3 regions of the Sphingobium sp. BHU LFT2 genome follow, and region 3 is predicted to be linked to each of the others. Evidence: predicted binding sites of a transcription regulator. Region 3 holds the regulator's gene; each other region holds the start of a gene.

Region 1 (9,568 bases), on a different contig from region 3:
CATTTTTCGGCATTGCCGGGGCGGAAGGTCAGCGGCTGGCGATTGGCCAGATATTGCCGCCCGGCGATCCAGTTGCCGCTGTTGAGCAGCCAGGTCGCCTTGTCGGCGATGAAGCCCGCATCGCTCGCCCCGCCGGCCGGCTCGGCCGTCTGCATCTTGATCGCGGCGTCCGGCGACTTCTGGCGAAAGGCGATGCGCGCATCATAGATCGCCCGACGCGCCGGGCTGACATAGGCCAGCATCCGCATCGCGCCGATCGTGTCATTGGACCACAGCAGCACGTCTGCCCGCTGGTCATGATCGGCCACGGTAAAGCCTGATCCAAACAGCGACAAAAGCCGCGCCTCGTCAGTCGGGCTCAGCGTGCCGGTGATCCAGGCGGTGCGCGCGGCCACCCGCGCCTCGTCCATCCGCCCGGCCTGCATCAGCGCCACGGCATTGCGCGCATGGCCGGTCGCGGTGCGCGCCGGGAAGCGGGCGAAGAAGGCGATCACCTGGCGCGGATCAAAGCTGTCGGGATTGATCCCGGTCTCGGCCAGCCGCCGCATCCGGTCCTCGCCCGGCCAGCCGGGATTGGCCATGATGAAGCTGGCATAGGTGGAAAAGCCCAGGCCATCGCTCTGCTGCAAGGCGCGCCACTGGCTGATCGTGCCGGCGATCGAAGGATCGGACGGCATGCCGACGCGGCTGGCCGCCTGGTTCCAGGCGCTGGGCTGAGTCGAGCCCGGCTGGCCCGGCAAAGGCTGCACCATCGCCTGGGCATAGACGGTGGGGGTTTCGGTCTGGGCGCCGGCACCGGCGGTTGCGAGCAATAAAGCAATGACAGGCATGCGGATCAGGTAACTTTCGACAGTTCCGGGCTTCGGCATGCTGGACATAATCGCTATTGCATCCTTATCAGGCCCTGAATGACGCGCTATAGCGCGCCGCTTGCCCGATCATGCCCCGGTCGCCCGGAGAATTGAAGGAGTTTAATGATGTTTTCCGGGTCGATTCCAGCCCTGGTGACCACTTTCCGCGACGGAGCGGTGGACGAGGCCGCCTTCCGCGCCCTGGTCGACTGGCAGATCGAGGAAGGGTCGAGCGCGCTGGTCCCCTGCGGCACCACCGGCGAAAGCGCGACCATGACGGTCGAGGAGCATAATCGCGTCATCGCCATCTGCGTCGACCAGGCGGCCGGCCGCGTGCCGGTGATCGCCGGTTGCGGATCGAACGACACCCGCATCGCGCTGGAGCATATGTATGCGGCGCAGGCCGCCGGCGCCGACGCGGCGCTGGTCGTCGCGCCCTATTACAACAAGCCGAATCAGGACGGCGTCTATCAGCATTTCGCCTATCTGGCGCAGCGCTGCGACCTGCCGATCGTCCTCTACAACGTCCCCACCCGCACCATCACCGACATCGGCGTGCCGGTGATGCACCGGCTGAGCCAGGAATATCAGTCGATCGTCGGGGTGAAGGACGCCACCGGGAATCTGGGGCGGGTCACCGCGCAGCGCCTCGCCTGCGGCCCGGACTTCTGCCAGCTTTCGGGGAATGACGAAACCGCACTCGGCTTCAACGCGATGGGTGGCCGGGGCTGTATTTCGGTCACCGCCAATGTCGCCCCGCGCCTGGTCGCCGATTTCCAGGCAGCCTGCGCCGCGCAGGATTGGGATGGTGCCCTGGCGCTGCAGGATCGTCTTTATCCCCTGCATGATGCCCTGTTCAGCGATTCTTCACCCGGCCCTGTCAAATATGCCCTTACCCGCGTGCGGCCCGACATGCCCGGCGAGCTTCGGCTGCCGATTACCTGGCCGTCGGAATCGAGCCGCGCCGCGGTCGATCGCGCGCTGGAGATCGCCGGTCTGGTTTGACGCGCCGGCGTCCCTATATGATGAATTGAGTTAAGTAGCAGACTATGGCCCGCCCCCGCCCCGCAACCTTCGACAAGAAGAAGATCGTCGCCGAGAACCGGCGCGCCCGTTTCGATTATTTCATCGAGGACGTGTTCGAGGCCGGCATCGCGCTGCAGGGCACCGAGGTGAAGGCCCTGCGCGGCGGCGAGGGCAATATCGCCGAAAGCTATGCCGAGGTGAAGGGCAACCAGGTCTTCCTGGTGAACAGCAACATCCCCGAATATAGCCATGGCAACCGCGAAAATCACGAGCCCAAGCGGGTGCGCAAGCTGCTGCTGCACGAGCGTGAGATCGAGAAGATGCACAGCGCGGTGTCGCGCAAGGGCATGACGCTGGTGCCGCTGATGGTCTATTTCAACAGCCAGGGCCGGGCCAAGGTCGAACTGGCGCTGGCCAAAGGCAAGCAGAATCACGACAAGCGCGACACGATCAAGGAACGCGACTGGAAGCGCGATCAGCAACGCATCATGAAGGCGCATAGCTGATCCATGGACAATCGCTTCTCCCGCTGGTGGCACGCCAACGCGCCGACCCGTGAATCGCTGGAGAAGAGCCGCGTCCTTGCCCCCGTCGCCCATCGCGTGCTGGAACCCTCGCTGTGGCGCTTCACCCGCCGGTCGGTGCCGCGCGGCGTCGCGCTCGGCCTGTTCGTCGGCATCTTCCTGCTGATCCCCGGCGTCCAGATCGCTGGCGCTGCTATCTTCGCCCTGCCCTTCCGCGCCAATATCCCGGTCGCGGCGGCGATGACCTTCCTGTCCAACCCGGCCACCACGCCGCTGATCCTGATGGCGTCGGTGTGGCTCGGCAACTGGATGCTCGGCCGCAGCGCCGACGCCTCGGGCTTCATGGCGCTGGTCGATGGCCATGCTTCGATCGGCCAATGGTGCGCCTGGCTCTTTTCCGAAGCCGCCCCGGCCATGCTGCTCGGCCTCTTCCTCATCTCGCTCGCCAGCGCGGTGCTCGGCTATGTCGGCGCCGACTGGTTCTGGCGTCGTCGCATGGGGCGCAAGTGGCAGGCGCGCAAATTGAGGATTGGCAAGCGCACCGAAAGCAGCGCATTGGAAGAGATCGCCCGGGTCTGATCCGTGGCGTCATGGTTCCATTGTAAGGGCTTAAGGGGACGGCGCCGATGGTCGCGCGGGTAAACAGGGATGATGAGGCGTGGATGGGGCAGGCCCCGTCGCGCAGCTTCGTGCCCCTGCTCGCGCTCGCCGCGGCCGCCTCCGCCGCGATCGTCCTCTATGCCATCGGCGACTGGGCGCTGGCCGCCGGCTTTGCCGCCACGGTCATCACCATCGCCGCGCTGCTCGCCTGGTATCGCCGCCTCTATCCCCCACCACTGTCCGCCAGTGATGCCGTGCCCGACTGGACCGTGGCGCGTGCCGCCGCCGACGCCTCCAGCATGGCGATCGCCGTCACCGACCGCGCCGGCCGGCTGGTCTGCGCCAGCGACCTGTTCGGCGAATGGTTCCCCGGCTATCCCTCGCCCCCGGCCGTCAATGCCGATGCCTCGCTGATCGAGAGCCTGACCGCCGCCGCCCGCGCCGCCTGGCGCGATGGCGAGGCCAAGGTGGAGGCGATCGCCCATGCGACCCTGCGCCTCGACGTCGACATCACCCGCACCGGCCGGTCGGAAGATTATCTGCTCTGGCGCTTCACCCCGATGCGCCAGCCCAGCGCGCTCGACGATGTCCACCGCGTCCTGACGGGCGAGGCCGGGCGGCAACTGGGCGAAGCCGGCATCATGGCGGTGATGATCGGCGGCGAGGGGCGCATCCGCGCCGCCAACGGCGCCTTCCTGCTGCGCGCCGCCGGCCGGATCGACGCCAACATCACCGGCCGCGATTTCGCCGCCCATATGCGGGTCGATGACAAGGGCCGGCTGTTCCTGGCGCGCGAGGAAAGCGGTGGCCTGCCGCTGCGCCTGCTGCAGGTGCCGTTGCGCCGCGCCACCCAGCCGGGCGGCATCCAGAATGGGGCGCAGGACGGCCCGATGCTGCTGCTGCTGATCGACGAGCCGGTCGGCGGTGGCGGCACCTCTGCCCTTTCCTATATCGAAACCCTGCTCTCGCTGCTGCCCTTCGGCCTCGCCATGGCCGACCGCGACGGCCGGGTGCTGTTCGTCAACAAGGCGTTCGCCCGCGCCGCCGGCATCAAGGATGCCGAAACGCCCAGCTATCCCGGCGACCTGGTCGTGCGCGAGGATCAGGCGGCGGTGGCCGACGCGGTGCGCCGCTTTGCCGTCGGCCCGCAAATGTCGGGCGACATCGCCGTGCGCATGCGCGAACAGCCCGAAGAACCGATCGCGCTCAGCCTCGCCGGCGTGCGCGGCCTGGGCGAGGCCGCCGTGCTGCTCAGCCTCAAGGACAATAGCGAGGAATCGAAGCTCAAGCGCCAGGTCGCGCAGGCGACCAAGATGCAGGCGATCGGCCAGCTGGCGGGCGGCGTCGCCCATGACTTCAACAATATCCTGACCGCCATCATCGGCCATTGCGACCTGATGCTGATGCGCCATACGCCGGGCGACAGCGACTATGACGACATCACCCAGATCAAGTCGAACAGCAATCGCGCCGCCGGCCTCACCCGCCAGCTCCTCGCCTTCTCGCGCCAGCAGACGCTGCGCCCGCAGATATTGCAGCTGCCCGACATCGTCGCCGACGTTTCCAACCTGCTGAAGCGCCTGCTCGGCGAGAATGTGAAGCTCGACGTCAGCCATGGCCGCAACCTCGGCGCGGTGCGCGCCGACCCCGGCCAGCTGGAACAGGTCATCATCAACCTGGCGGTCAATGCCCGCGACGCCATGCCCGAGGGCGGCACGCTCAATATCCAGACCTATGGCGTGCCGGCGAACCGCGTGCGCGAGATGCGGCAGCAAATTCTGCCGATCAGCGACTATACCGCGCTGCGCGTGTCCGACACGGGCCTGGGCATCCCGCCCGACATCTTGTCCAAGATCTTCGAACCCTTCTTCACCACCAAGGAACTGGGCAAGGGCACCGGTCTTGGCCTCTCCACCGTCTACGGCATCGTCAAGCAGTCGGGCGGCTATATCTTCGCCGAATCCGAACTGGGCCGGGGCGCCAGCTTCGTCATCTATCTGCCGGTCTATGCCGGCGGCGACATTGAACAGGCCAAGCCCAAGACGCCGATCAAGCGCAGCGAAACCTGGGGCACCGGCACGGTTCTGCTGGTCGAGGATGAGGATATGGTCCGCGCCGTGGCCGAACGTGCCCTCACCCGTCAGGGCTACAAGGTGCTGACCGCCAGCGACGGCGAACAGGGGCTGGAAGTGCTGGGCGGCGGCGAGAAGATCGACCTGCTGATCTCCGACGTGGTGATGCCCAATATGGACGGCCCGGCGATGGTGGCGCAGGCGCGGCGGAGCTTCCCGGACCTGCCGGTGCTGTTCATGTCCGGCTATGCGGAGGAGCAACTGCGCAAGTCGATCGACATCGCCAATGTTGCCTTCCTGCCCAAGCCCTTTTCCGTCAACCAGTTGGCCGAAGCGGCGCGCGACGCACTGGCGATGCGACCGGCGGCGGAATGAACTTGGCCGCCGGCAAACGATTATGCTGGGCATCGCCTGCCCCTTTGGCTAGCGATGGGAAGCAAGAACAAGGGACAAGGGCGCATGGCTGACGGCAAGTCCATCCTCATCGTCGAGGATGAAGCAATGATCGGCATGATGCTGGAAGATTATCTCGACGCGCTTGGTTATCGCCTCCACGCGACCGCAGCGTCGGTGGACGAGGCGTGCGCCCTGGCGCGCGAGGGCGGGTTCGACGCCGCCCTGCTCGACTGCAATCTCCAGGGTGAAAAAAGCTGGCCGGTCGCCGACATATTGGCCCAGCAGTCGATCCCCTTCCTGTTCGCCACCGGCGGCATGGCCGACGATCTGCCGCAGGGTCATGCCGATCGGCCGACGCTCGCCAAGCCCTTCACCATCGGCGCCGTGGAACGCGCGCTGGAGAAGATTCTCGCCGACTGAATAGGCAGGATAGGAAATTTCCGTTCCCCTCTTGTTCCACAGGAACAAACAGGATACATCATTGGCAGGCGCCGAGTGACTCGACGCGATCCGCTTGACAGGGGATAGGCCGATGACCGCTATGCTCTCACTCATCGATTCCAAGAAGACAGGCACAATGGACAGACAGAAAGCATTGGAGGCGGCGCTCGCCCAGATTGATCGCGCCTTCGGCAAGGGCAGCGCGATGAAGCTCGGCAGCCGTGAGAAGATCGAGATTGAATCGATCTCGACCGGCTCGCTCGGCCTCGACATCGCGCTCGGCATCGGCGGCCTGCCCAAGGGCCGCATCATCGAGATTTACGGGCCGGAAAGCTCGGGCAAGACCACGCTGACGCTGCATGCGATCGCCGAGGCGCAGAAGGCCGGCGGCACCGCCGCATTCGTCGACGCGGAACATGCGCTCGACCCCATTTATGCCAAGAAGCTGGGCGTCGATATCGACGAACTGATCGTGTCGCAGCCCGACACCGGCGAACAGGCGCTGGAAATCGTCGACACGCTGGTCCGTTCCAACGCCATCGACATCCTCGTCGTCGACTCGGTCGCCGCGCTGGTGCCGCGTGCCGAGATCGAGGGCGAGATGGGCGACAGCCATGTCGGCCTGCAGGCGCGCCTCATGAGCCAGGCGCTGCGCAAGCTGACCGGGTCGATCGCCCGCTCCAAGTGCATGGTGATCTTCATCAACCAGGTGCGCATGAAGATCGGCGTGATGTACGGCAATCCGGAAACCACCACCGGCGGCAACGCGCTCAAATTCTACGCCTCGGTCCGTCTCGACATTCGTCGCACCGGCCAGATCAAGGATCGCGACGATATCGTCGGCAACGCGACCCGCGTGAAGGTGGTGAAGAACAAGGTCGCCCCGCCCTTCAAGCAGGTCGAATTCGACATCATGTATGGCGAGGGCATTTCCAAGATCGGCGAGATGCTCGACATCGGCGTCAAGGCCGGGCTGGTCGAGAAGTCGGGCTCCTGGTTCTCCTATGACTCGGTCCGCATCGGCCAGGGTCGCGAAAACGCCAAGACCTTCCTCAAGGAAAATCCCGAAATGGCAGACCGCCTGGAAAAGGCGATCCGCGGCAAGACCGAGGAAGTCGCCGAAGGGATGATGGCCGGACCCGAAGCGGGGGATGACGACTAAGCAGGACGACCGCGCCCGACCGGATCAACCGGGCGCCTGATCCTGCCTTTCGTCCACCTCTGGCTTCACGCTCTGAAAAGGCCCGTTGCGCGATGGCGCGGCGGGCCTTTTACCTGCCGGGCGCAAGACAGGGCTGTCGCCATGCAGGCGCAACGGAGGGGAAAAGACCGCTATTCGTGCGGCCGCAGGGCGCGATTGAGCGAATCCAGCACCTCGGCGATCGGTTCGGTCACGGTGACGCTGCGGCCTTCGCCAAAGCGGATGCGGGTGCCGTCGGTCACGGATGAGACGAAGGTCACCTGGGTAGGGTTGACCGCGGTTTCGGTGCGATCGACGCCGACGAACATGACAAGCATGATCTTCTCTCCCATTTTCGGCCCGTGCCGGACCCATTGGGTGCAAGACTAGCTGCTTTTTGCGCCGTTACCAGAGGCTTTGTGCGGTTCAGCCTGCCTCGATCGCCTGCAGGAACCGGCTCGCCCGATCGTCCAGCCGGTGCGCGACCGTCGCCAGCTGCCCCGCCGCAACGCCGATGTCATGGGCGCCTGCCGCCGCCGCGCTCGCATTGTCGCTGATCTGGCGCGCACTCTGGCGGATATGGTCGCTCGACGATCCGGCTTCCGACAGGCTCGCGGCGATCGACCGGCTGAAGGCGCCATGGCGCGCCACCGCTGAAAAGACCGATGCCGACACCTCGTTCGCGGTCGCCATCGCCGCGTCCATGTGCATATGTCCCTGCGCCACCGTCTCGACCGCCAGCCGGACATGGCCGATGCGCTGGCCGATCTCGGCCGCCGCCTCGCGCGTCTGGCTCGCCAGCAGCTTCACCTCGCGCGCCACCACGGCAAAGCCCTGCCCCGCCTCGCCGGCCCGTGCCGCCTCGATGCTGGCATTGAGCGCCAGCATGCTGGTCGCCCGCGCAATATCGTCGATCAGGGTGATGACCGCGCCGATCCCGTCCGCCTCGACCCGCAGCGCCGCCGTCTGCTCGGCCCCGACCTGCGTCTGCGCCACCGCCGCGCGGATCGCCTCGCCCGCCGCGCGCACCTGGCTTTCCATCGCCTGGAACAGCCCGCCCAGTTCCTGCCCGCCGCTGGCGATGCCGTGCAGGCTGTCAGCCGTCTGCTCCGCCGCGACCGCCATGCCGGCCGCCGCCTCGCCATTGCCCGACGCCCGCTCCACCGCCTGTTCAGCGCGCGCCGACAGCATGTCGGCCATGCCGACCAGATCCGCGATCAGCGCCTCGACATCCGCGCGAAATGCGCCGCTCTCGCGCGTCACATGTTCCAGCCGCCGGGTGCGGGCCAGCGCATCGCGCGTATCCCGCTCCGCCGCCAGCCGCAGCAGCAGCGGGCCGCCGACCACGCCGGCATAATGGCCGCCCTGCGTCACGATCAGCCCCTCGCAATCACTCCCCTGCGCGGCATAAAGGTCGATCAGCCGTTCGACGCTGGCACTCTGCTCCACCATCGCACACGGCCGCACATGCTCATCCAGCCGCCCGCCGAAACTGGGATTGCGCAGCAGCGCATGACCGAAGGGGTTGAAAAGGATGCGCCGCATGTCGCGCTCATAAATGGCCCCCACCGGCCGATCGGCGGCGTCCACCACCGGCAGCAGCCGCAGCGCCGCATCATCCTGGAAGCGGTCGACGGCCTGGCTGAGCGGCTGGCCCAGCCGGACCGCAGCGCAGCCCTGCGCAAAGGGCAAGGCGGTGCCGGCGGCAACATGCGGCTCCGGGTCGGGCCGATCGAGCATCTGGGGCGCGTACATGGCGCCCGGCCTAGAAGAAAAGGGTAAATGACCGCTTAGTATTTGATGACGCTTTTGTTACAGATCGTTGTTTTTACGGAATTATTTGGCCGGTTTATAACCAAATGCCTCGCGCGCCAGCTTGATCACCTCGGGATCGGGCGCCGGGAAATCCATCGGCACCAGTTTCTCCAGCCGCTCCGCCACATAGGTTAGCGCCGCGATTCGTCCGGCCTTGCGATTATTATTGTCGATCACCTTCCAGGGCGCCTGCTTGGTGTCGGTCTTCTCGAACATGTCGTGCATCGCATCCCAATATTCGGCCCGCCTGGCCCGGTTGCGATAATCGTCGGTGCCGGTCTTCCACCGCTTCCACGGCGTATCCAGCCGCTGCGCCAGTTGCTCGTCCTGCGTCTCCTGGGTGATGTGGACGAACAGCTTGATGATGTTGGTGCCGGTCTCGACCTGCTGCGCCTCGAACGCGTTGATATCCTTGTATCCGCGCTTCCATTCCGCCTTGGTGGCATATTTCTCCACCCGCTCGACCAACACCCGGCCATACCAGCTGCGGTCGAACAGGCCGATATTCTGGCTGGCGGGTAACCGGGTCCAGAAGCGCCAGAGGAAATGATGGTCCAGTTCCTCGCGTGTCGGCGCGGCAATCGGATGGACCTGATAGTAACGCGGGTCCCAGTCCGCGGTCATCCGCTTGATGATCCCGCCCTTGCCCGCGCCATCCCAGCC
Region 2 (9,568 bases), on a different contig from region 3:
ATCCCTTGCTTTATCCACAGGGGACTCACAGAGATATGCCTGTGTCACGTATCCATCTTCACCTGCTTTCGGACTCCACCGGCGAGACGCTGGAGAATATCGCCAAGGCGGCGATCGGCCTGTTCGAAAATGTCGAGGCGATCCGCCATTTCTGGCCGATGGTCCGATCCGAAGTGCATCTCGACCGGATCATGGAGGAGATATCCGCCCATCCCGGCCTGGTGCTGTTCACACTTACCAACCATGTGCTGCGGCGGCGGCTGGAAACGCGCTGCCGCGCGCTCGGTCTGCCCCATGTCGCTGCGCTCGACAGCGTGGCCGATGCCCTGTCCAACATATTGGGACAGGAAACCCGGACCCGGCCGGGCCGCAAGCATATCCTGGACGAAGCCTATTTCGCGCGGATCGAGGCGATCCAGTTCACCATCGCCCATGATGATGGCGTGGGGCACGAGAATTGGGAGGAGGCCGATATCGTCCTGGCGGGCGTGTCGCGCGCGTCGAAGACGCCGACCTCCATCTATCTTGCCAATCGCGGCTACAAGACCGCCAATATCCCGCTGGTGCCGGAATCGCCGCCGCCGCGCAGCCTTTATGGCCTGAAGCATCCGATGGTGGTGGGCCTGACCATCAGTCCCGAGCGGTTGATCCAGATACGGCGCAACCGGCTGCTGTCGCTCAACCAGGCGCCCGAGACCGCCTATGTGGATAGCGACAAGGTGCAGGAGGAACTGGCCTTTGCCCGGCGCATGTTCGCCGACAATGGCTGGCCGGTGATCGACATGACCCGCCGGTCGATCGAGGAAGCGGCCGCCGCCATCATCAACCTGTTCAACGACCGGGAACTGGCGGAAGGAAATGAAGCATGATCGTCCTAGCCTCGCAGAGCGCCAGCCGGCGCGCCATGCTGAGCGCGGCCGGCGTGCCGTTCGAGGCGCTGTCACCGGGTGTGGATGAAGAGGCCGCCAAGGAAGCATTGCGCGCCGATGGCCATGACGGCCGCGCGCTGGCCGATGCGCTGGCGGAGCTGAAGGCGCTCAAGGTATCGCGCCGGGTGCCGGGCGCGCTGGTGCTGGGCTGCGACCAGACCCTGACTCTCGACGACGGGACGATGATCGACAAGGCGGTGGACAGGGCGGATGCCGCGCGCATCCTGCGCCTGCTGTCGGGCCGGGTCCATCATCTTCACAGCGCAGCGGTGATCGTGCTCAACAATGAGCCGATCTGGCGCCATGTCGAACGGGTAAGGATGACGGTGCGGACCCTGTCCGACGGATTCATCGACTCCTATCTGGAGGGCGACTGGGATGAATGCCAATGGTGCGTCGGCTGCTACCGGATCGAGGGGCCGGGCGCGCAATTGTTCGCCAGGGTGGAAGGCAGCCAGTTCGGCATCCAGGGCCTGCCGCTGCTGCCGCTTCTTGACTTCCTGCGCATAAGGGGCGTTCTGGCGTCATGACCGACAAGCTCCCTTATGCAGAGGTGATCGGCGATCCGATCGACCACAGCAAATCGCCCCTTATCCACAATTTCTGGCTGCAGGCGCTGGATATCGAGGCGGAGTACAAGAAGACTCATGTGACGCCCGAGGGGCTGGCCGCCTATTTCCTGCAGCGCCGGGCCGATCCCGACTGGCTTGGCTGCAATGTCACCATTCCCCACAAGATCGCGGTGATGGACTATACCGATGATCCGGGTGGGGTGCGCGACCGGATCGGTGCGATGAACACCATCGCCAGCGAGACCGCCGGGCCGCTGATCGGCACCAACACCGATGCCGGCGGGTTCCTGCAGCCGCTGCTGCGCGACAAGTGGAAGGGGCGCCATGCGGTGCTGATCGGCGCGGGCGGCGCGGCGCGGGCGATCCTGTTCGCGCTCACCAGCCTGGGCGTGCCGGAGATCACGATCATGGCGCGCGACCCCGCCAAGGGACAGGCGCTGCTCGACCGGGCCGGGGTGAAGGGCAAGGTGATCGGCATGACCGATGCGCTGCCGGCCGCCGACCTGCTGGTCAACAGCACGTCGCTGGGCATGGTCGGCCAGCCGGCGCTGGATCTGGACCTTTCGCCGTTGCCGGCGAGCGCGACCGTCTATGACATCGTCTATGCGCCGCTGGAGACGGGCTTGCTGAAGGCGGCGCGCGACCGGGGCCTCAAGACTCTCGACGGGCTGGAAATGCTGATCGGCCAGGCGGCGCTGGCGTTCGACATCTTCTTCGATGCGGAGGCACCGCGCGAGCTGGACGCGGAACTGCGCGCCCTGCTCACGGCGGCGGACTGAACGGCGACGGGGTGAAGATTTACGGCCTCACCGGCTCGATCGGCATGGGCAAGTCGGCGGTTGCAGCGATGTTTCGCCGCGAGGGCGTGCCGGTGTTCGATGCCGATGCCGAGGTGCATCGGCTGCAGGGGCCGGGCGGCCGGCTGATACCGGCGATCGAGGCGCGTTTTCCCGGCACCACCGGGCCGCAGGGCGTTGACCGGACGAAGCTGGGCGCAGCGGTGTTCGGTCATCCCGCCGAATTGAAGGCACTGGAGGCGATCGTCCATCCCGCCGTGGGCGAGTCGCGCCGGCGATTCCTCAAACGCCATCGGTCGCGCCAATTCGTGATCCTGGACGTGCCCTTGCTGTTCGAGACGGGTGGCTACCGGCGCATGGAGGGGATCATCGTCGTCAGTGCGCCCGCCTGGAAACAGCGGCGGCGGGTGCTGGCCCGACCGGGCATGACGGTGGCAAAATTTCGTAGAATCCTGCACTTGCAGCTGCCCGATGCTGAAAAGCGGCTAAGGGCAGACTATATCATCAACACGGGTACGACATTTGCCGCAACCCGAGCACAGGTCAGGCGTCTGGTCGCTTGCCTTGGCGCCCGGACAGGCAGATAAGTAGAGTCATAGAGAGTCGGTTCAAAAGGGCGATGCGCGAGATCATTTTCGACACCGAAACGACGGGATTTGATCCGGCATCCGGCGATCGGCTGGTCGAAATCGGGTGCATAGAGCTTATCAATCGCGTGCCGACCGGCCGCACCTTCCATGCCTATTATAATCCACAGCGCGACATGCCCTCCGCCGCCGAGGCGGTGCATGGCCTGTCGAGCCAGTTCCTGTCGGACAAGCCGCTGTTCCGCGAGGGCGTGGCCGAGCTGATGGATTTCCTGGAGGACAGCCCGCTGGTCGCGCACAATGCGCGCTTCGACTTCGGATTCCTCAATCACGAATTGAAGCTGTGCGCGCGCGACGCCGTGTCGATGGACCGGATGATCGACACGGTCGCGATTGCCCGCACCCTGCATCCCGGCGCCAAGCACAGCCTGGACGCGCTCTGCACCCGGTACGGCATCGACCGCAGCCATCGCGTCAAGCATGGCGCGCTGCTCGACGCCGAACTGCTGGCGCAGCTCTATGTCGAATTGACCGGCGGCCGTCAGATCGGCCTGGGTCTTGCACAGGAGGAAGAGAAAGAGATCGTCAGGGTGGAACTGACGGAAACCGCCGTTGTTCGCCCTGTTCGTCCCGCGCGCGTCTTCACGGCGAGCGCGGAGGAGCTGGAGAGGCATGCCGCTTTCGTCGCGAAGCTGGATAAGCCGCTCTGGCTCGAGGAGGCGCCGCCGGCCTGAACCTGCCGGCGTTTGCCACGTGCCAACCGGGCCGCTGATCCGGCGTCCCGGCAAGAATAAGGAGAAGGCATATGGATATCCGTGTTTCCGGGCATCAGGTCGAGACGGGCGAGGCGCTCAAGCAGCACGTCAGCGACCGGCTGGAAGCGATAGCCGAGAAATATTTCTCCCGCACGATTTCCGCCCAGGTGACCTTCCGACCGGCCCCGCATGGCGCCTTCCATTGTGATATCGTCTGCCATGTGATGACCGGCCTGATCCTGAAGGGCGCCGGCGAGGCGCAGGAGGCGCATCCCGCCTTCGACCAGGCATCGGACCGGATCGAGAAGCAGCTGCGCCGCTATATGCGCCGCCTGAAGGACCGCAGCATCCAGGCCGCCGCGGCCGAGGCGCAGCGCGCCAATGGCTATAGCGTCGATGATATCGACGGCGCGGGCTATACCATCTTCGCCGGTGCCGCCGACGAGGAGGCCGAAGCGGCCGATGCGCCCCTGATCGTCGCCGAAACGCGGGTCGACATTCCCGAGGCCAGCGTGTCCGACGCGGTGATGATGCTGGACCTGCGCAACACCAATGCGCTGCTGTTCCTTAATGCCGGCACGTCGGCCTATAATATGGTCTATCGCCGTCAGGACGGCACGATCGGCTGGGTCGAGCCGCGCGGCTGACCCCCTGCCAAGCCGGGCCGCCTGTTGACCTCCGGGTGCAGGCGGCCTATGGGGCCGGGCTTTAGTTTCTCCGAGCAACGCGCATTTTTTTCGACAGGCTGGGCGCGCCTCGGCTGCCCCCGGAAGTAAAATGGTGCATTTCAACGATATTGTCTCGCCGGACGCGCTGGCCACCGAGGTGACTGTGAACGGCAAGAAGATGCTGTTCCAGAAGATCGCGGCTCTGGCGGCGCAATCCTATGGCGTCGATGCCGAAGCGGCCGCCGACGCGCTGCTGGAGCGCGAGCGTCTGGGCTCCACCGGCTTCGGTGGCGGCGTTGCCATTCCCCATGCCAAGCTGCCGGGCCTCGACCGCATGTGCGGCGTGGTCGTGCTGCTCGATCCGCCGGCGCCGTTCGACGCGGTCGATGATGCGCCGGTCGATGTCGTGTTCGCACTGCTGTCGCCGCAGGACAGCGGTGCCGAGCATTTGAAGACGCTTGCGCGTGTATCCCGCTATCTGCGTGACGAGGCGCAGGTGACGCGCCTGCGCGGTGCCAAGTCGGCCGAGGCGCTGCACGCGCTGCTGGCCGGTGGTGAGGCGCGTGACGCCGCCTGAGGCCGCTGCGCTCGCCAGTGGCGAGGCGGCGCATTTTCGCGCGCTGGAGCATCTCTACAACAGCGCGCCGATCAACGACCTGTTCCTGTCGACCCTGCGCGTGCCGGAACCCGGTCGGTCGGTGATCGATTTCGAGGTCGACGAGCGGCATTTCCATGCCGCCGGCGCGGTGCATGGCACCGTCTATTTCAAGATGCTGGACGATGCGGCCTTCTATGCCGCCAACAGTCTGGTCAGTGATCGTTTCCTGCTGACCACCGCCTTCAACCTGCTGTTCACCCGGCCGATCGGCCCCGGAAAGCTGCGCGCCGAGGGGCGCTGGATCAGCGGCAAGCGCCGCGTCTATGTCGCCGAAGCGAGCATCCTCGATTCGGACGGGGAAGAGGTGGGCCGGGGCACCGGCACCTTCATGCGGTCGCAGATTCCGCTGTCATCGCTGCCGGGATATCATGGCTGAGGACAGTCCGGCCGCGCGGCTGACCAGCGCGATGCTGGTCGGCGCGCTGGTGAAGCGGGTGAATGCCGCCGGCGGATTTGCCATGATCCTGGCCAAGGGCGATGCAATGAGCGGCGTCATCTTGGTCCAGGTGATGGACAAGGGGCGGGAATCCGCAATTTTCGAACGGGTATCGAACTTTCGCGGCGGCCATGCATTGATGCGCTGTGGACCCCCTGCGGAAGAGGGGCCTGAGGCGTTCGCCGCCTATGCCGAACGCCGGCGCAGATCGGACCCCGACCTGTGGCTGGTGGAGCTTGATATCGCGGATGCGGAACGGTTCGCCGCTGAAACGATCTGCTGATCGTTGACTCCTTGCACGCGCGCGGGCAATGGCGGCCAACGCTGAACGCGCAGGTTGCCTGCATTCGTCCACGGGGGGCGGGCCGGTAAACACGCAGACGGGGGGCGGCCGAACGTCACAGAATATCGGTTACAATCGACGTTTCTGGCCAATAACCGCACGATTTTGAGCAATAATGAGTTTTCGTCTGAAGGCCGCGATCATCGCGGCATTTACGCTGTCGGCCGCTGCGGCTGTTACGGCGTCGGACATGTCGAGTGCCAGCGAGGCCTCCCTGTCCACGGTTTCCCTGCCGGAAACCGCCGCGCTGACTAGCGCACCCACGGCCGGCACCAAGCCCGCCGTCGTTTTCGCTGCGCCGCAGGAAGTCGCGCAGTCGCTGGATTCCGGCTCCAAGGCTGGCAGCAATTTTTCGACCGATATCGAGCCCAAGGCCGAGACCCTGGCAGCCCTGGTTGATGCGCAAGGCGCTCCCGAGGATGTCGAAGGCGACATGAAGTGCCTAGCCGGTGCAGTCTATTTCGAATCCAAGGGTGAAACGCTGGAGGGCCAGCTGGCCGTTGCCCGCGTGATCATCAACCGCGCCAAGTCGGGCCGCTTCGCAAGCAGCCTGTGCGGTGTCATCTATCAGCCGAGCCAGTTCAGCTTCGTGCGTGGTCACGGCATGCCGCCGATCAACATCACCAGCGATTCCTGGCGCCAGGCCGTTGCGATCGCGCAGATCGCCCTGGACGACAGCTGGGACAGCCAGGCCGAAGGCGCGCTGTTCTTCCATGCCCGCCGCGTGTCGCCGGGCTGGGGCAAGACCAAGCTGGCGTCGATCGACAATCACGTCTTCTATCGCTGATCCGCGCTCACCGCGCGACAGTGACGCCCTTTTGAAGGCCGGTTCGGACCCCATGTCCGAATCGGTCTTTTCTTTTGTTCCCTTCCTGTTCTAATCTGGTGCCATGACCATCCAAGACGCTTCCCAAGACCTCGATCGCTGTTCACCGCTGACCGACGGGACCGCGCTGGCGGTTGCGCGCGGCACGCTGCGCCTGTTTCATCGCCATGACATGAACGGCATATTGGAAGTGCCGTTGCCCAATGGCCGGCGGGCCGACATCATGGCGATCGACAGCGCCGGGCGCCTGACCATCGTCGAGATCAAGTGCAGCCGGGCGGACCTGCTGGGCGACATGAAATGGCCGGATTATTTCGACTATTGCGACCGCTATTTCTGGGCGGTGCCATCGGGCTTCGACACCAGCCTGTTCGACAGCGAGGCGCTGTGGCCGGCCCGCACCGGCCTGATCGTCGCGGACCAATATGATGCCGAACTGGTGCGCGCCGCGCCGTTCGAGCCGCTGGCCGCCGCCCGGCGCAAGGCAGAGACGCTGCGCTTCGCCCGCCGCGCCGCCCGCCGCCTGTCGGCGCTGGCCGACCCGGATTATGCGGCGGAACTGGGCTGGTAAGGGTTAAATAAAAGGGCGGCCTGGCCGCCCTTTTTCATATCAGAAGACCGGACCCTGGACCGGGCCCTTGGGCGTGGCATTGCTGGCCTTGGCGGAATCGAGCGCTTCGACCAGACCCGGCGTGCGGCTGTCGCGCTCGGCATAGTCGCGGGCGGACATGCCGGCGATGGTGTCGCGCTTGTCCGCATTGGCGCCCTGCGCCACCAGCAGGCGGACCAGGCCGATGTCGCGCAGCTGCACCGCGCGGATCAATGCGGTCTCGCCGCTGCCATTGGTCTTGTCGACCTGGGCGCCGCGGGCGAGCAGCAGGCGCACGCCTTCTTCAAACCGGTTCTGCACGGCGAGCAGCAGCGGCGTGGTGCCATTATTGTCGGCCAGGTTCGGATTGGCGCCCTTCGACAGCATGAAGTTGAGCCATGTCGTGTCGCGGCGGCCGATGACGATGTGCAGCGCGGTTTCGCCGGTGGTGACGTCACGGCTGTTGATCACGGTCGAACCCGGCTTCTGCAGCATTTCGGTCGCCTTGTCGCCGTCAGCGTCCTTCACCGCCTTGAGGAAGTTGTAATTGTTGGAAAACTGGGCCTGGGCCGCAACCGGGGCCATCAGTGCCAGGGTGATGGCGGCAGGCCGCGCCAGAAACAGCCAGGTGGAAAGTCCGCTCTTCATCCCAATCTTCATCGTCGCGCGCCCCGTTCGATTTGCAAATCGGCCCATAGCAAGGCATGGCAGGCGACACCATGAACAAAGCGCTGATCTCGCTCGCCCTGCCGCTTCTGGCCTTGCTGACGGCATGCAATATGGGGGCTGGCGGCAACGCATCAAGCGGCGAGAGCGAACAGGGCAATCTGGTCGGCGCGCGCATCGGCGCGCCCTTCACCCTGACCGACCAGGACGGCAAGACCGTGCATTGGGACGATTATAAGGGCCAGTATCGGATCGTCTATTTCGGCTACACCTATTGCCCGGATGTCTGCCCGGTCGATCTGCAGCGGATCATGCAGGCGTTCAGTGCCTTCGAAAAGGCCGCGCCCGCCCGCGCCGCGAAGGTGCAGCCGATCTTCATCAGCGTCGATCCCAAGCGGGACACGCCGGCGGTGCTGAAGCCCTATGTCGCGGCTTTCCACCCGCGCCTCGTCGGCCTGACCGGCACGCCGGAGCAGATCGCGAAGGTGGCCAAGGACTTCGTCGTCCTCTACAATGCGGAAAAGCCGGAAGGGGCGAGCGACTATCTGGTCAGCCACAGCCGCACGCCCTATCTGTTCGGGCCGGACGGCAAGCCGATCGCGCTGGTGCCGGTGGATGATCCAGGCACGCCGGATGTGGACGAGGGCGCACCCGATATCGTGCGCGCCTTTCTCGAAAAATGGGTCAAGTGACATTTGGACTTCTGGGACAAGCCCCTCGACAAGCTGAACCGCGCCGAATGGGAAGCGCTGTGCGACGGTTGCGGCAAATGCTGCCTGCACAAGGCGGAAGATGAGGACACGGGCCGCATCTATCCGACCAATGTCGCCTGTCGCCTGCTCGACCGGCATAGCGGCCATTGCACCAACTATCCCGACCGGCGGCGGTTCGTGCCGGATTGCGTGCGGCTGACCCCGGCCAAGGTGAAGCAGATCAGCTGGCTGCCGCGCACCTGTGCCTATCGGCTGCGCGAGGCGGGGCTGCCGCTGCCCGAATGGCATTATCTGGTCTGCGGCGATCGCGAGGCGGTGCATCGGGCCAAGGAATCCGTACGCGGCTGGACCGTGGCGGAGGCCGATGCCGGCGATTGGGAACATCATCTTGTCGACCGAGAGCTCTGAGGCAGAAATACTGATCGATGGCGTCGCCATGCCGGTGCGGGTGCGCCGGTCGGCGCGAGCGCGCGCCTACAAGCTGACGATCGACGGGTTGCGCGGCGAATTGCGGCTGTCGCTGCCGGCGCGGGCGAACCTCAAGCGCGCGCTGGGCTGGGCGCAGGGGCATGAGGATTGGGTCCGGGCGCAGATGGCGGTGACGCCGGCGGTGACGCTGCTGGGCGACGGCGCGACCTTCCCGCTGGAAGGGCGCGAGGTGCGCATCTGCTGGATCGCGGGGGCGACCCGCACGATCCGGCTGGAGGGCGACCGGCTGATCCTGGGCGGGGCGGCGGAATCGGTCGGTGCGCGGGTGCTGCGCTGGCTCAGGACGCGGGCCAAGGCGGTGCTGGAGGCGGAGACGCTGGCGATGGCGCAGGATCATGGCCTGATCGTCGCCTCGGTCGGCACTGGCGACACGCGCAGCCGCTGGGGCAGTTGCACGTCGACCGGGGCGATCCGTTATAGCTGGCGGCTGATCCTGGCGCCGGCCTGGGTGCGGCGGTCGACCGTGGCGCATGAACTGGCGCATCTGCTGCACATGGACCATAGTCCCGCCTTCCACGCTGCCCATGCCCGCATCTATGG
Region 3 (9,568 bases):
GGATCATGTCGTCCAGTTCGGCATTCTGCACCACGACGCGGCCCTGCACCGCATCCTCGATCACCGTTTCGCCGGTCCGAGGGGCCTTGATACGGATGACGAAGGGCGCGCCTTCGGGCGCTTCCTCCGGCGAACGGTCGCGCCAGCGGCCGTCATAGCGCATCGGCTGCTTTGCGGCGCGCTGCTGTTCACGCAGCTCGGCCAGCTCTTCCTGCGTCGCATAGCAGCGATAGGCATGGCCATTGGCGAGCAGCTGGTTGGCGACCTCGGCATGGCGCGGGGTGCGCTCGAACTGGAACACCGCCGGCTCATCGCCGCCCAGGTTCAGCCATTCCAGGCCGTCGAAGATGGCGGCCACGGCTTCCTCGGTGGAGCGGGCGCGATCGGTATCCTCGATGCGGAGCAGGAACTTGCCGCCATGATGGCGCGCAAACAGCCAGTTGAACAGCGCGGTGCGGGCGCCGCCAATATGCAGGAAGCCCGTTGGCGACGGGGCGAAACGGGTCACCACCTGCTTGTTCAATCCCGTTGCACTTGCCGTCATATTCGCTGACATTCTTCCTGCCTAATCCATGGATGCGACGCCCCCTAGCATGGCTTTTGAGCCACGACAAACGTCCGTTGGGCGCAGGACGGTGCGTATTGCGCACAATGGATTTGCGCGGATCGAACAATGGCTGGAGGTGGAGCGCGAACAGCTTGCCTTGTGGGTGCCGGTGGCGCTGGGTGTGGGCATTGCCGGCTGGTTCGTGCTGCCGGGGCCGGCACATTGGTTGGCCTGTTGCTGCGGGGCGCTGGGGCTGGCCTGTCTGGCGCTGTTGCTGCCGGTGGGCGCACGATTGCGGCATATGCTGGTGGCGGCCGGCTTGCTGGCCTGCATTGGTTGTCTGCTGGTCTGGGGCAAGGCGACATGGCTGGGACAACCGCCGCTGGCGCGTCCCATATTCGCACAGGTGACGGGGACGGTGACGACGGTGGCCAAGCTGCCGGCTCAACAGATGGTGCGCGTGGGGCTGCGGCCGATCGAGGCGCCGGCGCTGCCCGCGGCGATCCGGGTGAATATCGCAGAGGCGGATGTGCCCGAAGGGCTGGGCAAGGGGGCGGTGCTGCGCTTTCGCGTGCGGCTGATGCCGCCCGCGCCGCCGAGCGTGCCGGGGGCGTTCGATTTTGCGCGACGCGCCTATTTCCAGGGGATCGGGGCGACCGGGCGGGCGCTGGCGCCGGTCGAGATGGTGGAGCAGGCGCGCGAGGCGCCGACGCTGCGGGCGCGGCTGTTCGATCATATCAGCGGACAGGTGGCAGGCGCACCGGCGGGGATTGCGGTGGCGCTGGCGACCGGCGACCAGGGCGCGATTGCCGAAGCGGATGCGGAGGCGATGCGGCGCAGTGGCCTTGCCCATCTTCTCTCGATCAGCGGCCTGCATGTGACGGCGCTGATCGGGGCGGTGATATTCCTGCTGTTGCGCTTGCTGGCGCTGATTCCGCGCGCGGCGCTGGACTGGCCGCTGATGCTGATCGCGGCGGCCGGCGGCGCGCTAGCGGGGATCGGCTATACGCTGCTGACCGGCGCGGAGGTGCCGACGGTGCGATCCTGCATCGCGGCGCTGCTGGTGCTGGGCGGGCTCGCGCTGGGGCGCGAGGCGATCACATTGCGGCTGGTGGCGACCGGGGCGCTGGTGGTGCTGGTCTTCTGGCCGGAAGCGCTGATCGGGCCGAGCTTCCAGATGAGCTTTGCCGCAGTGGTCGCGCTGGTGGCGCTGGGCGAGCATCGGCGGTTCAAGGCGTTCGCGATGACGCGGGACGAGCCTTTGCCGCGCAAGGCCGGGCGGACGGTGGCGGCGATGCTGATGACGGGCCTTGCCATCGAACTGGTGCTGGCGCCGATCGCGCTTTACCATTTTCACAAGGCTGGTTTGCTGGGCGCGGTGGCCAATCTGGTCGCGATCCCGCTCACCACCTTCGTCATCATGCCGCTGGAGGCGCTGGCGCTGTGCTTCGATCTGGTCGGGCTGGGCGCGCCCTTCTGGTGGCTGACCGGCAAGGCGATCGCTTTGCTGCTGGCGGTGGCGCATGGCGTGGCGGCGAGCCCGATGGCGGTGATGCTGGCGCCGGCGGTGCCGGGCGGGCTGTTCGCGATCATTGTGGTGGGAGGCCTTTGGTGCCTGCTGTGGCGCAGTCGCTGGCGCTGGCTGGGGTTGGGGCCAATCGCAATCGGCCTGGCCGGCATCGCGCTGCTGGCGCCGCCCGATATCGTGGTGACGGGCGATGGGCGGCATGTCGCGGTGCGGACACCGACGGGGACGATGGCGCTGCTGCGCGAGGGGGCGGGCGACTATGTCCGCGACGTGCTGAGCGAGAGCGCGGGCTATGACGGGATGCTGGAGGCGATCGCGACGATGAAGCAGGCGCGCTGTTCGACCGATCTGTGCGCGGTGACGTTGCCACGGGGCGGGCGCGACTGGCATTTGCTGGTGACGCGCAATGCGATGCTGGTGGACCGACCAATATTGGAGCGGGACTGCGCGGCGGCCGATATCGTCATCAGCGATCGGGGGCTGCCCTGGTGGTGCCGGCCGCGCTGGATGAAGATCGACCGCCGGCTGCTGTCGCGCACCGGCGGCCTGTCGATTGGCCTTGAAAGCGGCAAAGTTCACACCGTCCATCGGCCCGGCGACGCGCATCCCTGGATCGTGCGCCGCCGGCCCCGAACGGCCGATCAGTTGTAGCGGCGCAGCAGGCCGGCGAGCTTGCCCTGGATGCGGACCTGGCGCGGATCATAGATCTGCGGTTCATAGGCGGCATTGGCGGGATCGAGCCGAACCCGGCTGCCTTCGCGGCGGAAATATTTGAGCGTCGCTTCGGCGTCATCGATCAGGGCGACGACGATCTGGCCTTCGCGCGCGACATCGGTGCGCTGGATCAGCGCGAAGTCGCCGTCGAGAATGCCGGCCTCCATCATCGAGTCCCCCGACACTTCGAGCGCATAATGATCGCCCGAGCCGAGCAAGGCGGCGGGGACGGAGAGCATGGTGTGGCTTTCCATCGCCTCGATCGGGACGCCGGCGGCGATGCGGCCGTGCAGCGGGATTTCGATCACGTCATTGGCGGCGGTCGGCAACAGCACGGCGGGCGCCGATACCTTGGGCGTCGGAATGGCCGGCGCGGGCGCGCGGTGCATCGCGTCGGGCAGCTTGAGCACTTCGAGCGCGCGGGCGCGGTTGGGCAGGCGACGGATGAAGCCGCGTTCTTCCAGCGCGTTGATCAACCGGTGGATGCCGGACTTGGAGCGCAGATCGAGCGCGTCCTTCATCTCCTCGAACGAAGGGGACACGCCGCCTTCTTCCAGCCGGGTCTGAATGAAGCTCAGCAATTCCTGCTGCTTGGGCGTCAACATCGGCGGTCCTCCATGGAACGAATGAAGAACGCATAGGAAACGGAAAGGGGCAAGTCAAGCGCCTTAAGCCATGCGCGGCTTTTGCCGGTCAGGCAGTTAGCGGGATGATGTCGACCATGTCGCCGGCAATGGCGGGGGCTGAGCCGGCCGGGCGACGGATCAGACAGTCGGCCAGCGCCATGGCGGCGGTGGCGGCGCTGTCCTGCGACGTGGCCGAGACGATCCCGTCGGCGCCGCGAAACGCCCGCAGATAATCGTCGCGTTCCGCCGTCGCGCCGAGTGGGGCGGCAAGGCGGGCCTGCACGACCGGCGGCAGCGGGGCGCGCGATCCGGCGAGATGGCGGACCAGCGGGCAGAGGAAGAGGGTGCCGGTGACGAAGGCGGAGACCGGATTGCCCGGCAGGCCGAGGAAGGTGGCGTTCCCCAGGCGCCCGGCCATCAGCGGTTTGCCCGGCCGCATCGCGATCTTGTAGAAATCGAGCGTGCCGCCGGCGGCCGCGAAGGCGGGGCGGACATAGTCATGGTCGCCGACCGAGGCGCCGCCGGTCGAGACGATGATATCGGCCTGTGCCGCCTGTTCCAGCGCCTGCGTCATGGCAGCGAGATCGTCGGGCACGATGCCAAGGTCGATCACGTCGCAGGGCAGGGCGGCGAGCAGGGCAGCGAGCATCGGCGCGTTGGACGAGGGGAGATAGCCCGGCGGCGTCGGCGCGCCGGGGGGAACAAGTTCATTGCCGGTCGAGAGCAGGGCGATGCGGGGCCGGGCGCCGACGGGCAGGCTGCCATGGCCGCCAAGGACGGCAAGCGCGATCTGGCCCGGCGTGAGGCGGCTGCCTGCGCTGACCAGCAGCGTGCCGGCGCGGAAATCGGAACCGAGCGGGCGGACATGCCTGCCGGGCGTCAATATGCCGTCATGCGCGGTCAGTTTGTCGCCGGCGCGCGTGGCATTTTCCTGGATCAGGATCGCATCGGCGCCGGCCGGCAAGGGCGCGCCGGTGAAGATGCGGCAAGCCTGGCCCGGTTGCAGGGCCGGGATATCGGCGTCGCCCGCGCTGCTGGTGGCGACCAGCTGCCACGGTCCGGCGCCTTCGGATGCGCGCACGGCATAGCCGTCCATCGCGGAAAGATCGGCCCAGGGCTGGTCGCGGCGCGCGCTGATGTCGGTGGCGAGCCAGCGACCGGCACAGGTGGCGACGGGCACATGTTCGGCCGGCAACGGATCGGCGAGGGCAAGTAGCCGCGCCTGCGCGTCCGCGACCGGCATCAGGTTCATCGGTCGCTGCTCTCCGGCGCGGTCCAGTCGCCCGATTTGCCGCCGCGCTTGGCGAGCAGGCGAACATCGCCGATTATCATGCCCTTATCGAGCGCCTTGGCCATGTCATAGACGGTCAGGAGCGCGGCGGTCGCGGCGGTCAGCGCCTCCATCTCCACCCCGGTCTGGCCGGCGGTGCGCGCGGTTGCGGTGACGGTGACGCCATCGTCGTGGAGGGTAAAGTCGATGGTGACGGCGCTCAGCGGGATCGGATGGCAGAGCGGGATCAGTTCGGCGGTGCGCTTGGCGGCCATGATGCCGGCGACGCGGGCGACGGCCAGCACATCCCCCTTCTTGACGAGGCCGGCGGCGATCGCCTGTGCGGCGTCGGCCGCCATGGTGATGCGGCCGGCGGCCACCGCCTCGCGCGCGGTCACGGCCTTGGCCGAGACATCGACCATGCGGGCGGCGCCGTCTTCATCAAGATGGGTGAGGCCGGTCATGCTCCGGTCAGCAGGTTGCGGGTCGCGGCCTCGACGTCGGCCTGGCGCATCAGGGTTTCGCCGACCAGGAAGCAGCGCACGCCATGATCGGCCATGGCGGTGAGGTCGGCATGGGAGCCAAGGCCGCTTTCGGCAACGAAGGTGCAGCCCTCCGGCGCCTTGCCGACCAGTTCATAGGTGCGGGCGAAATCGACGCTGAAATCGCGCAGGTCGCGGTTGTTGACGCCGATCAGGCGCGAACGGAGCTTGAGCGCGCGCTCCAGTTCGGCCTCGTCATGCACTTCGATCAGGGCATCCATGCCAAGGCCGAGCGCGGCGTCCTCAATCTCCTGCATCTGGCCGTCGTCCAGCGCGGCGACGATGATCAGGATCGCGTCGGCGCCGAGCGCCCGGCTTTCGAGGATCTGCCAGGGATCGACGATGAAATCCTTGCGCAGCACCGGCAGCGCGCAGACCGATCGGGCGGCCATCAGATAATCATCATGGCCCTGGAAATAGGGTTCATCGGTCAGCACCGAAAGGCAGGCGGCTCCACCGGCGGCATAGGCCACCGCATGGGCCGGCGGATCGAAGTCGGCCCGGATCAGCCCCTTGGACGGGCTGGCCTTCTTCACCTCAGCGATGAGGCCGAAGCCCGAGCGGGCGGCATCGTCCAGCGCCTTGCGGAAGCCGCGCGGCGGGGTCTGCTCGCTGGCGCGGGCGTGGAGCGACGCGATCGTCGTCGCGGCCTTGCGGCGGGCGACATCCTCGCGCTTGAAATCGCAGATTTCGATGAGCTTGTTGGTCATTGATAGGCAATCCAGCAATTGAGGAGCGCGTTGGCAAGGCCGTTGTCGATCGCTTCGGCGGCCTGTTCGACGCCCTCCTGGAAATCATGGGCAGCGTCAGCCACCACCAAAGCGGCGGCGGCGTTGAGCAGCACCGCGTCGCGATAGGCGCCGGCCTCGCCCTGGAGCAGTGCACGCAGCGCCGCCGCATTATGCGCCGGGTCGCCGCCGCGAATGGCGGTGACGGGATGGGTCGAGAGGCCGAGGTCCGCGGCGGTCAGGCGGCGCATCGCGACCACGCCGTCGGCCGTCACCTCGGCAATGTCGTTGCCGCCGGCGAGCGAGAGTTCATCGAGCCCCTCGTCGCCTGACACGATCATCGCATGGGTGGCCCCCAGCTGGCCCAGCGCATCGGCATAGATGGGGACATAGGCGGGGCGGGCGATGCCGACGAGCTGGCGGCGGACATTGGCGGGATTGGCGAGCGGCCCCATCAGGTTGAAGATGGTGCGTTCGCCGATCGACCGGCGGATCGGGCCGAGACGCTTGAGCGCAGGATGATAATTTTGTGCGAACAGGAAGCAGATGCCCAGATCCTTGAGCGTGGCTTCCGCCGTGGCCGCGGCGCGATCGAGATCGAGACCCAATGCTTCGAGCGTGTCGGCGGCACCCGCCTTGGACGAGGCAGCGCGATTGCCATGCTTGGCGACCGGCACGCCGGCGGCTGCGACCACCAGGCTGACGGCGGTGGAGACGTTGAGCGTATGATGGCCGTCGCCGCCGGTGCCGCAGACGTCGATCGTGCCTTCGGGGGCGTCGACCGGGATCATCCGGGCGCGCATCGCACGGGCGGCGGCGGCGATTTCCGTCGCGGTCTCGCCGCGCCGCGCCATGGTGACGAGGAAGCCGGCGATCGCCTCATCCGACAGGTCGGCGTCGAACAGCAGGTCGAAGGCGCGGGCGGCTTCGTCGGCGGCCAGGGGCGCGTTGGGATCGGGCAACAGGGTCATGGGCCAAGCCTTTAGTCCCGGCCGCGCGCGAAAGTCGAGGGCGACATGCTATTTGCCCGCCAATTGGAATTTTGTTGCGTGGTCCGGCAATTGGCTTGACGTGCAGGCCAAAGGGGCGTTGTCGGGAAAGCCATGCGCCGTTCCTGGTCGACCCTGTTCTGGAGCCTTGCCATCCGCCAGCGCCGCCGGCTGCGCGAGAGCGAGGCGGCCTTCATCCTGCTCGCCGTGCTGGCGGGCGTGGCGGCGGGGCTGATCACCAACCTGTTGCAGCTGATGGCGCACGGCATTCAGGAACTCCTCTATGGCGTCAGCATCAACCGGCTGAGCGCGTTGGGCGAGATCCGCCATCCCTGGCGGCTGCTGGGCCTGCCGTTGGGCGGGCTGGCGCTGGTGTTGCTGGCGCGGCTGCTGCGCCGGCGGCAACGGCCGCTGATCGACGTGGTGGAGGCCAATGCCCTGCATGGCGGGCGCATCCCGATGGCCGACAATCTGGTGATCGCCGGGCAGACGGTCTTGTCAAACGGGGCAGGCGCCTCGGTTGGGCTGGAGGCGGCCTATGCGCAGATGGGCGGCGGCGTCGCGTCGCTGCTGGGGCAATGGCTGAAACTGCGGCGCAATGATCTGCGCACTTTGGTCGGTGCCGGGGCGGGGGCGGGCGTGGGCGCGGCCTTCGGCGCGCCGCTGGCCGGTGCCTTCTACGCCTTCGAGATCGTGATCGGCCATTATACGCCCGCCGCGATCGCTCCGGTGGTGGCGGCGGCCTTGAGCGCGGCGTTCGTGACCCGCGAGCTGGGCGTCGAACCCTGGCTGATCGCGACCACGGCGGACCGGATATTGGGGACGGTGGATTATCTTCTCTATGCGCTGCTGGGCCTGCTGTGCGCGGGGCTGGGCATCCTCATCATGCGGATGGTGACCTTTGCCGAGCTGCGGGTGCAGGGCTGGACCTGGCCGGGGCGGTGGCGGCCGGTGATCGGCGGCGTGCTGCTGATGCCGCTCGCCTGGCTGACGCCGCAGACCTTGTCGGCCGGGCATGGCGCGCTGCACCTCAACCTCATCCTGCTGCCCGACTGGACCGTGCTGCTGATGATCCTGTGCCTCAAGATCGCGGCGTCGGTGATTTCGCTGAGCTTCGGCTTTCGCGGCGGGCTGTTCTTTGCGGCCTTGTTCCTGGGATCGCTGGCGGGGCAGATCTTTGCGCAGCTGGTCGACCTTGTCGGGATCGGCTGGTCGCTCGACCCCAATGATGCGGCGCTGGTGGGGATGGCGGCACTGAGCGTCGCGATCGTCGGCGGGCCGATGACACTGGGGCTGCTGATGCTGGAGACGACCCATGATTTCCAGCTGATGGGCGTGGTGCTGACCGCGTCGCTGCTGTCGAGCGCGGTGACGCGGGAAATGTTCGGTTACTCCTTCTCCACCTGGCGGCTGCATCTGCGCGGATCGACCATTCGCAGCCCGCGGGACATTGGCTGGGTGATGAACCTGACCGCCGGGCGGATGATGCGGCGCGACTGGGTATCGGTGCCCGATACGATGAATGTCGGCCAGTTTCGTGCGCTGGTGCCGCTGGGGTCGGCGAGCAAGGCGATCATGATCGACGGCGCGGGCGGCTATCGCGGCATCGTGCCGACGGCTGCGATATATCGCCCCGAACTGGCGGAAGATGCGCCGATCGCGCCGCTGGCAACGATGGCCGATATCTCGCTGCGGGCCGATGCCGATATCCGTGCGATCCTGCCCCTGTTCGACAAGGCGGCGGCGGACGAGCTGGCGGTGGTGGACGAAAGCGGGCTGGTGCTGGGCGTGCTGACCGAGAAACATGCGCGGCGGCGCTATTTCGAGGAAATTGAGAGTTCGCAGCGGGCGTTGTTCGGCGAGGGATAGGGCTTTCTTGGAAAATGCGCGGAAGGGCGCATTTTCGGTGCCGCACCGGCCCGCGCCCCCACCCGGCCTCCCACAGTATATCGCCGCGGGGCGTCCGGGCGGGGGCGCGGGCCGGGGTTGCATTGGCGGGGCAGGGCTGTAGAAGACCGGCATTCGCATGGACCCGGTGAAATTCCGGGTGGCTATTCCGGCCGCCGATCCGCCGGACAACATCGCACATGTTTATCGAACAAGCGCCCGTGTTGGCGCCATGTGACCTGATGTGGATTTTCGACATGACCCAATTTTTCAGCCGCTATCGCCGCCGATGGTTCAGCGACGCCCGGACGGCGCGCCATGACATCATGGCCGGCATCGTCGTCGCGCTCGCCCTGATCCCTGAAGCGATCGGCTTTTCCATCATCGCCGGGGTCGATCCGCGCGTCGGCCTCTATGCCTCGGTCGCGATCGCCATCACCATCGCGCTGATCGGCGGGCGGCCGGGGATGATCTCCGCCGCGACCGCTGCCGTCGCTGTGCTGGTCGGGCCGCTGGTGCGCGAGCATGGCGTCGAATATCTGTTTGCCGCGACGATCCTGATGGGCGTGGTGCAGATCATCGCCGGGTTGCTGCGGCTCGACCTGCTGATGCAGTTCGTGTCGCGATCGGTCATCACCGGCTTCGTCAATGCGCTGGCGATCCTGATCTTCATGGCGCAACTACCGCAGCTCACCAACGTCGGTTGGCAGACCTATGCGATGGTGCTGGGTGGCCTC

What was found. The regulator LexA, encoded in region 3, represses DNA repair genes until DNA is damaged. The targets are predictions, from matches to a motif close to GTTCCNCNCTTGTTCT.
Region 1: the regulator LexA is predicted to act here: its motif matches at 5,912-5,927, upstream of recA (recombinase RecA).
Region 2: the regulator LexA is predicted to act here: its motif matches at 6,609-6,624, upstream of JQK15_RS09130 (MmcB family DNA repair protein).

Annotation. Positions count from the first base shown of each region.
Region 1 covers NZ_JAFCGW010000005.1:42,150-51,717, forward strand. Annotated here, with positions in the region: gene JQK15_RS11690 (lytic transglycosylase domain-containing protein) at 1-878, opposite strand, end outside; gene dapA (4-hydroxy-tetrahydrodipicolinate synthase) at 978-1,856, shown strand; gene smpB (SsrA-binding protein SmpB) at 1,901-2,383, shown strand; gene JQK15_RS11705 (DUF2062 domain-containing protein) at 2,387-2,980, shown strand; gene JQK15_RS11710 (hybrid sensor histidine kinase/response regulator) at 3,028-5,448, shown strand; gene JQK15_RS11715 (response regulator) at 5,533-5,889, shown strand; gene recA (recombinase RecA) at 6,002-7,072, shown strand; gene JQK15_RS11725 (hypothetical protein) at 7,243-7,428, opposite strand; gene JQK15_RS11730 (methyl-accepting chemotaxis protein) at 7,517-8,845, opposite strand; gene JQK15_RS11735 (polyphosphate kinase 2 family protein) at 8,927-9,568, opposite strand, start outside.
Region 2 covers NZ_JAFCGW010000003.1:377,260-386,827, forward strand. Annotated here, with positions in the region: gene JQK15_RS09080 (pyruvate, water dikinase regulatory protein) at 42-869, shown strand; gene JQK15_RS09085 (Maf family protein) at 866-1,459, shown strand; gene aroE (shikimate dehydrogenase) at 1,456-2,280, shown strand; gene coaE (dephospho-CoA kinase) at 2,292-2,885, shown strand; gene dnaQ (DNA polymerase III subunit epsilon) at 2,918-3,619, shown strand; gene hpf (ribosome hibernation-promoting factor, HPF/YfiA family) at 3,691-4,287, shown strand; gene JQK15_RS09110 (PTS sugar transporter subunit IIA) at 4,418-4,885, shown strand; gene JQK15_RS09115 (PaaI family thioesterase) at 4,872-5,342, shown strand; gene JQK15_RS09120 (DUF1491 family protein) at 5,335-5,685, shown strand; gene JQK15_RS09125 (cell wall hydrolase) at 5,861-6,532, shown strand; gene JQK15_RS09130 (MmcB family DNA repair protein) at 6,636-7,142, shown strand; gene JQK15_RS09135 (ankyrin repeat domain-containing protein) at 7,182-7,820, opposite strand; gene JQK15_RS09140 (SCO family protein) at 7,865-8,518, shown strand; gene JQK15_RS09145 (YcgN family cysteine cluster protein) at 8,522-8,947, shown strand; gene JQK15_RS09150 (M48 family metallopeptidase) at 8,904-9,568, shown strand, end outside.
Region 3 covers NZ_JAFCGW010000011.1:75,357-84,924, reverse strand. Annotated here, with positions in the region: gene gltX (glutamate--tRNA ligase) at 1-544, opposite strand, end outside; gene JQK15_RS18635 (ComEC/Rec2 family competence protein) at 594-2,726, shown strand; gene lexA (transcriptional repressor LexA) at 2,717-3,394, opposite strand; gene JQK15_RS18625 (molybdopterin molybdotransferase MoeA) at 3,483-4,667, opposite strand; gene moaC (cyclic pyranopterin monophosphate synthase MoaC) at 4,664-5,149, opposite strand; gene trpC (indole-3-glycerol phosphate synthase TrpC) at 5,146-5,937, opposite strand; gene trpD (anthranilate phosphoribosyltransferase) at 5,934-6,926, opposite strand; gene JQK15_RS18605 (chloride channel protein) at 7,059-8,813, shown strand; sul1 at 8,970-9,025, shown strand; gene JQK15_RS18600 (SulP family inorganic anion transporter) at 9,089-9,568, shown strand, end outside.